DNA from 2 places in the Burkholderia sp. BCC1999 genome. Region 2 is predicted to be linked to the other one. Evidence: predicted binding sites of a transcription regulator. Region 2 holds the regulator's gene; the other holds the start of a gene.
What was found. The regulator FNR, encoded in region 2, switches genes on or off when oxygen is low (the NO sensors DNR and NnrR bind a similar motif). The targets are predictions, from matches to a motif close to TTGATNNNNATCAA.
Positions count from the first base shown of each region.

Region 1: a site for FNR is predicted at 1,499-1,512, ahead of clpB (ATP-dependent chaperone ClpB). Genes of this name have one in related genera too.

Region 1 covers NZ_CAJPHP010000003.1:32,125-36,295, reverse strand. Annotated here, with positions in the region: gene U5809_RS04810 (molybdenum cofactor biosynthesis protein MoaE) at 1-22, shown strand, start outside; gene U5809_RS04805 (group III truncated hemoglobin) at 97-657, opposite strand; gene U5809_RS04800 (Rrf2 family transcriptional regulator) at 909-1,427, shown strand; gene clpB (ATP-dependent chaperone ClpB) at 1,585-4,171, shown strand, end outside.
Region 2 covers NZ_CAJPHP010000009.1:284,702-288,872, reverse strand. Annotated here, with positions in the region: gene epsC (serine O-acetyltransferase EpsC) at 1-16, opposite strand, end outside; gene U5809_RS15750 (hypothetical protein) at 154-387, opposite strand; gene U5809_RS15745 (DUF3005 domain-containing protein) at 666-1,073, shown strand; gene U5809_RS15740 (universal stress protein) at 1,611-2,078, shown strand; gene fnr (fumarate/nitrate reduction transcriptional regulator Fnr) at 2,182-2,928, shown strand; gene U5809_RS15730 (LysR family transcriptional regulator ArgP) at 2,977-3,870, opposite strand; gene U5809_RS15725 (LysE/ArgO family amino acid transporter) at 3,981-4,171, shown strand, end outside.

The DNA of each region.
Region 1 (4,171 bases), on a different contig from region 2:
GTCGGGCAATACGCCGCGCTGAACGCGGCATCCGGACAAACGATGCGGCGAAGTGCCGCAGGTGGCGTGATCGCCGGGCATCGCGCGGGTCGCGCGTTACGCGTCCGGATCGACGCCGCGCCCGATGATTTTCGTCGGAAACGGTTCGCCGCGGGCACGCGACGGCAACGCGTGTGGATCGTCGCCCGCGTCGCGGCGGCGCGGTGCGATCGCGTCGAGCAGCGCCTGCTGCTCGGGCGGAATCTGATAGTCCCAGCCGAACCGGCTCAACTGCAGGCTCTGCGCGATCCGCAGCGCGGGCTCCATGAAGCGGATCGCCGCGGGCGGCGCGTAGCGCGCTTCGACCGTCTTCAGGAACAGCGCCAGCCAGCGGCTGAAATGGGCCGGCTCGATCCCGTCGAGCGGCTGGTGCGCCTGCTGCACGTTGCCGCGGTAGCCCTTGGTGCCGAGCACGAGGCTCGACCAGAACGTGACCATCTTCGGCAGGTGGTCGTCCCAGCGGCCGGCCAGCTTCGCGTCGAACACGGGCCCGAGCAGCGGATCGGTGCGCACGCGGTCGTAGAACGCGTAGACGAGATCGCGGATGTTGTCTTCGGTCGGCTCGGCGTCGCGAGGGCGGGCCGGTGCGGTTCCGGGGGAGGCGGGCAGGGCAGTCATGGCAAAAAGGGCCGGTAGATCGGGGCGCAGGCGGGCGGTGGCATGGGCGTCGGTTAGGACGCCGGTCGGATTTTGACGCAAAATAGCGTCCAATACCCCCTGAAAAACGTGTAGATGTAACGCATCTTATTGCGCGCACGCGATCCCGGCAACCCGAGGCCGTGGAACGGGACCGTCAGCCGGATTTGCGCGCATCGCGCTCGGCCCGGCTCACGTCATCGGGGCACGATCGATCATTTCCGTATCCGCTCATGAGACTCACCGACTACACCGACTATTCGCTGCGCGTGATGCTGTACCTTGCCGTACGCGGCGAGGGGCTCGCGACGATCCAGGAGATCTCGGATGCCTACGGCATCTCGAAGAACCATCTGATGAAAGTCGTGCAGCAGCTCGGCGAGCTGGGATGGGTCGACACGGTTCGCGGCCGCAATGGCGGGTTGCGGCTCTTTCCGGAATCGCTGCAACTGACGGTTGGCGAGGTCGTGCGCGCGACCGAGAGCGACTTCGCGCTGGTCGGCTGCTTTTCGGACGAGAACGGCGAATCGCGCGGCTGCGTGATCGAGCCGCAGTGCCGCCTGAAGGGGGTGCTGGCGGCCGCGCGCGATGCGTTTTTCGCCGAACTCGATCGTCACCGGCTCGGCGAGCTGGTCGAGCCCGCGTCGCCGCTCGCGGCGCTGCTCGGCATCCGCCCGGTCGCGCTCGTGCGTGCCGAATCGTTGCCGGACGATACCCCGGCGACTGCCGAGCCGCCGTCGGCGGCCGGCTGATACACGGGCGCCGCGTCCCGCGATCCGAGCGTGGCCCGTCCCGGGGCCGCTTCCAGCCAATCCAGCAATTTTTGCGCTGAATCAACCCGAATTTCGCTTGAAAGCCGCATAACCATCCTCATCTTGGTGTTAATCGAAAATTGGAGGTCTCGACTAAATGAGAATCGACAAGCTCACCACCAAGTTCCAGGAAGCACTCTCTGACGCGCAAAGCCTTGCGGCTGGCCGCGACAATCAATACATCGAACCCGTTCACGTGCTGGCCGCGCTGGTTGCGCAGCAGGACGGTTCCGCCCGCTCGCTGATGTCGCGCGCGGGTGTTCACATCCAGGCGCTGCAAGGCGCGCTGAACGAAGCCATCTCGCGCCTGCCGCAGGTGACGGGCACGGGCGGCGACATCCAGATCGGCCGCGAGCTGGCCGGGCTGCTGAACCAGGCCGACAAGGAAGCGCAGAAGCTCAACGATACGTTCATCGCGAGCGAGATGTTCCTGCTCGCCGTGTCCGACGACAAGGGCGAAGCCGGCAAGCTCGCGCGCCAGCACGGCCTCACGCGCAAGGCGCTCGAAGCTGCGATCGCCGCCGTGCGCGGCGGCTCGCAGGTGCATAGCCAGGACGCGGAAAGCCAGCGCGAGGCGCTGAAGAAATATACGGTCGACCTGACCGAGCGGGCCCGCGCGGGCAAGCTCGACCCGGTGATCGGCCGCGACGACGAAATCCGCCGCTCGATCCAGATCCTGCAGCGCCGCACGAAGAACAACCCGGTGCTGATCGGCGAGCCGGGCGTCGGCAAGACGGCAATCGTCGAAGGGCTCGCGCAGCGGATCGTCAACGGCGAAGTGCCGGAAACGCTGAAGGGCAAGCGCGTGCTGTCGCTCGACATGGCCGCGCTGCTCGCGGGCGCCAAGTACCGCGGCGAGTTCGAGGAGCGCCTGAAGGCCGTGCTCAGCGACATCGCGAAGGACGAAGGCCAGACGATCGTCTTCATCGACGAAATCCACACGATGGTCGGCGCGGGCAAGGCCGAAGGCGCGATGGATGCGGGCAACATGCTGAAGCCGGCGCTGTCGCGCGGCGAACTGCACTGCATCGGCGCGACCACGCTCGACGAATACCGCAAGTACATCGAGAAGGATGCCGCGCTCGAACGCCGCTTCCAGAAGGTGCTCGTCGACGAGCCGAGCGTCGAGGCGACGATCGCGATCCTGCGCGGGCTGCAGGAGAAGTACGAACTGCACCACGGCGTCGACATTACCGACCCGGCGATCGTCGCCGCGGCCGAGCTGTCGCACCGCTACATCACCGATCGTTTCCTGCCCGACAAGGCCATCGACCTGATCGACGAAGCCGCTTCGAAGATCAAGATGGAAATCGATTCGAAGCCCGAAGAGATGGACAAGCTCGACCGTCGTCTGATCCAGTTGAAGATCGAGCGCGAAGCCGTGAAGAAGGAGCAGGACGAAGCGTCGCAGAAGCGCCTGCAGCTGATCGAGGAAGAGATTCAGCGCCTCGGCCGCGAGTACGCGGACCTGGAAGAGATCTGGACCGCCGAGAAGGCCGCGGTGCAGGGCAGCGCACAGCTCAAGGAAGAGATCGAGAAGGTGCGTGCGGACATCGCGCGTCTGCAGCGTGACGGCAAGCTGGAGAAGGTCGCCGAACTGCAGTACGGCAAGCTGCCGCAGCTCGAGGCGCAGCTGAAGCAGGTCACGCAGGCCGAAGAGCAGGAGCAGCACAACCCGACGCGTCCGCGCCTGCTGCGCACGCAGGTCGGCGCCGAGGAAATCGCGGAAGTCGTGTCGCGTTCGACCGGGATTCCGGTATCGCGGATGATGCAGGGCGAACGCGAGAAGCTGCTGCACATCGAGGAAAAGCTGCACGAGCGCGTGGTCGGCCAGCATGAGGCGATCGGCGCGGTGGCCGACGCGATCCGCCGTTCGCGTGCGGGTCTCGCCGATCCGAACCGTCCGTACGGCTCGTTCCTGTTCCTCGGCCCGACGGGCGTCGGCAAGACCGAGCTGTGCAAGGCGCTGGCGTCGTTCCTGTTCGATTCGGAAGAGCACCTGATCCGCATCGACATGAGCGAGTTCATGGAGAAGCACAGCGTCGCGCGGCTGATCGGCGCGCCGCCGGGCTATGTCGGCTACGAGGAAGGCGGTTACCTGACGGAAGCCGTGCGCCGCAAGCCGTACAGCGTGATCCTGCTCGACGAGATCGAGAAGGCGCACCCGGACGTGTTCAACGTGCTGCTGCAGGTGCTCGACGACGGCCGCATGACGGACGGGCAGGGGCGCACGGTCGACTTCAAGAACACGGTGATCGTGATGACGTCGAACCTCGGCTCGCAGGTGATCCAGGCGATGACGGGGGCGCCGCAGGAAGAGATCAAGGACGCGGTGTGGCTCGAGGTGAAGCAGCATTTCCGCCCCGAGTTCCTGAACCGGATCGACGACGTCGTCGTGTTCCATGCGCTCGACCGCAGCAACATCGAGTCGATCGCGAAGATCCAGCTGGCGCGCCTGCACGATCGGCTCGCGAAGCTCGACATGGCGCTCGAGGTGTCGGAAGCGGCGCTCGAACAGATCGGGAAGGTCGGTTACGATCCACTGTTCGGTGCGCGGCCGCTGAAGCGCGCGATCCAGCAGGAGATCGAGAACCCGGTCGCGAAGCTCATCCTCGCGGGCCGCTTCGGTCCGAAGGACGTGATTCCGGTCGACGTCCACGACGGCAAGTTCGTGTTCGACCGCG
Region 2 (4,171 bases):
CGGGTGATGTCGACATATGCCAATGCAGGCGGCCGCGCTCGATCGCACGGCCGCTAATAAAGTGACGGGTTCCACAAGATTACCGCGTTTTTTGTCCGGGAGCGGCACACCGGGGATCGGCCGGACGGCCGACGACGCGCGAGCGCGACGGCGTCACATCGTGACGCTGCTCGCGTCGATCCAGCGCACGGCCCAGTCGCGCGCGTGCGCGATCGCGTCGCCTTCGTCGTTGAACTGGAGCTCGATCGGAAAAAAACGGTTCGCAACAAGCTCCCCGTCGCTCGATCGGGAGATCACGACATAGGGCTTGAACGAACCATCGCTGGCGCGCGCGGGCGCGCAGTTCAACAGATAACCGCGGTGCGTGAAGGCAGTAGTCGCTTGCATGAATCCGCCACCTCTAGTCCCTTGCTTTGTTGTTCACTACCCGTCTTTAAGGGTGCTGCGGCGCCCCGGCGCGGGCAGAGGCGGCGAGACTTCATCCCCTGTCGCCGCTTCGCAGGAAAAGAATCATACTCTGTAGAAAACGCGTCTTCTAGCTGAAATAAATCATGACAAATCAGTGCGCGTCGCGCGACCGCGGCGATCGCCCGCGCGCCTTTTCCCGTCGTGCCCGGAACGGGTTTTGCTTCGATCCGGAGCGTTTCGCCGCCAGGAGAGCCGCGATGGAATCATCCGGTCAAACAGGTCGTGTGCACCCGCGCAGTGTCGAACTCGACAACGACGACACGCACGACAGCACGGTCGACACCGACGGCAAGAACCGCGAGGCCACGCGCCTCGCCGGCGGCGGACCGATCTCGCCCGACCAGATCACGCGCAGCAACGCGTCGCTCGTCAACGCGATGCCCGAAGCCGGCGACGGCTTCGCCGGTTTCGACAGCCGCCCCGGCGGCAACCATCCGGCGTTCGCGCTGCGCGCGGGTTACATGGTGATCGAGAAAGGCTTCGACGCGCCGGCTCCGAGCGACGCGATGTACGGTCCCGTCCACAGGATGTACGGCAGCGCGTACTGGCCCGGCCACGGGCGGCGGCCGGAACGCATCATCGAGCTGACAGCCGTGCCGAGGTAGCCGGCGCCGCGTTTGAATCGATCGTTCGTTTGCGGAAGTTTGCGGAACGGCATCGGTCGCAGACCGATGGCGGCGGATCGGCGCGCGCGACCGATGCTCGAGTGAACGATTTCACGCATCGGCGTCGGCGGTTTCATGCGCACCGCGAATCGTGCCGATGCACATGCGTTGATCGAAGTCATGTCAAAACGGCGCAGTTGCGATTGAATGGCGATGCGTGCGGTGCATCGATGTGCCTGTCGCGCACGATCGACGTGCGTGCCCATGCAACGCATCGCGCCGCTGCATGCGCATGCGTTCCGCCACCGGCGCGAACCGCGACTACGACCGAGCCACGCGCCACCCCTCGCGCGACGCAGCATGCGCCGCGCGCATGGCCATTCGCCACGTCGACAGACGCAGCGCGGCCACTCGGCCCGACGGGCACCGCACTGCAAAGTCCCCGCCGTTGGTTTACTCTGCCTCGCAGCATTGCGCATTGCCCAGCCTGATCGGCCATCCGGCCGACTTCGTTTCAACCCGCCACTCGGAGACACTATGTACAAGCGTATTCTGGTTGCCGTCGACGGCAGCGACACGTCCCGCCACGCGTTCGATGCCGCGCTGGCGCTCGCGAAAGCACACGGCGCCGAGCTGCAGCCGTTCTACGTCGTCGAGAACGCCGCGATCTACTACAACGTGCCCGGCTACGATCCGTCCGTGCTGCGCGATCAGCTCGTCGCACAGGGCAACGAACTCGCGCAGGAATTCACCAAGCTGATGCAGGCAGCCGGCGTGAAAGGCGAAACGCGGCTGAACGAAGCGACGTCGCTCAACGATGTGTCGTCGCTGATCCTCGACGGCGCGAAGGCGTTCGGCGCCGATCTGCTCGTGCTCGGCACGCATGGTCGCCGCGGGTTCCGCCGCCTCGTGCTCGGCAGCATCGCCGAACAATGCGTGCGGCACGCCACGCTGCCCGTGCTGCTGATTCCGGCGGCTGCGAACGTCGACGAACAGGCCGCCTGAACGCCATCCGGCGGGCGCGACCGGTCGCGACGTTTTGTCACCCGACAGCGGCAACTTGCGGTGGGACAATGATTCCGTCGATTCAACGCCGGAGTAAACGATCATGCTGACGCCCGTCGCCACACGGCCCACCGCCACGCCTCATGTCGGTAGCTGGGCTCCTCGCCAGGCCGCGCACTGCTCGTCGTGCGCAATGCGGCACCTGTGCATGCCGCAGGGCCTGGCGCCCGAAGCACTCAGTCGCCTCGAGTCGGTCATCTGCGCGGCTCGCCCCGTCAAGCGCGGCGAAGCGCTGTTCCGCGAAGGCGACGCATTCGACAACCTGTACGCAGTACGCTCGGGTTCGCTGAAAACCGTCGCGACGCGCCATGACGGCCGCGAACAGGTCACTGGCCTGCATCTCGCCGGTGAAGCGCTCGGTCTCGACGGCATCTGCGACGATAGCCACCCGCGCACCGCGGTCGCACTGGAAGACAGCTCCGTCTGCGTGATCCCGTACAGCGCGCTGAAGACACTGTGCTCCGAAGCCGGCTCGATGCAGCTGCGCATGCACAAGCTGATGAGTGAACAGATCGTGCGCGAAACGTCGCAAACGATGCTGCTCGGCTCGCTGAATGCCGAAGAGCGCGTCGCGGCTTTCCTGCTCGACGTCTCGTCGCGTTACCTGAAGCGCGGTTACTCGCCGTCGGAATTCAACCTGCGCATGACGCGCGAAGACATCGGCAGCTATCTCGGCATGACGCTCGAAACGGTCAGCCGCACGCTGTCGAAGTTCCAGAAGCGCGGCCTGATCGAAATGCAGGGCCGCCACGTGCAGATCGTCGACTTCGACGGCCTGCAGCACGTCTGATCCCGCGCGGCGCGCACGGCTCGCGCACCGCCTGCATCGCACCCCGAATCAATCGAGAAACAGCGCGGCGCGCGTCTTCAGCGCCGCGCTGAAATCGTCGAGCCAGCCGATCGACAGACGCCAGCTCTGCCAGTAAAGATCGATGTCGATGGTTCGCCCGCGCGACATATCCACGAGTTCGCCCGCCGCCAGTTGGCGATCGACCATCCGGTCCGGACACATCCCCCATCCCAATCCCGTTTCGCATGCGCGCAGATAGCCTGCGACGTGCGGTATCCAGTGCTGCGGCGGATCGAGATCCGCGCGTGTCACGCGCCGGATGAAACGCGACTGCAGTCCGTCCTTCGGATTGAACATCACGCACGGCGCGCGGCGCAGCGCATCGCGCGTGATGCCCGCCCCGAAATAGCGTTCGTAAAACGCCGGCGAGCACACCGCGCGATAACGGATGCGCCCGAGCCGCTCCGACCGGCATCCCTGAATCGGCTCGGCCTGCGCGGTCACGGCGCCCTGCACGCTGCCGTCGCGAATGCGCGACGCCGTGTAATCCTGGTCGTCGATCACGAGATCGAGCAACGTCTCGCGCTCCGTGCAGAACGGCCCAACCGCGTCGATGAACCACGTCGCGACGCTGTCGTCGTTGACGGCCACACGCAACGTCGGCCATGCGCTCGCGATCTGGCCCGGCAGCGCCGGCATCCGGCCGCCCAGTTCGGCCTCGAGCAGCTGCACGCGCTCGGTATGCCGGCACAGCAGCGCGCCCGACGTCGTCGCGACGCACGGCTGCCCGCGCTTGACGAGCACGCTGCCGACGCGCTCCTCCAGCAGCTTCACGCGCTGCGACACGGCCGACGGCGTGACATTCAGCTCCTTGGCCGCCCGCTCGAACGAACCGTGCCGGATCACGGCCGCGAGGGCATCGAGCAACGCGTAGTCGAGCATTAGATTTCCTTAATCTGCATTAGGTGAATTAGCTTCTCTTATTTTCATGCTGACCGCAGACTAGCGCTACCCGAATCATTCGTCTACTGCTTCCACCGCTGCCCACCATCATGAACTGGCTCGCTTTTTCCCACGGCGCCGCCCTGTGCGGATCGCTCATCGTCACCATCGGCGCGCAGAACGCGTTCGTGCTCCGCCAAGGCATCATGCGCGCGCATATCGGCAAGATCGTGCTGCTGTGCGCGGTGTCCGACATGATCCTGATCGGCGCGGGCGTCGGCGGCGCGTCGGTGCTCGTCGA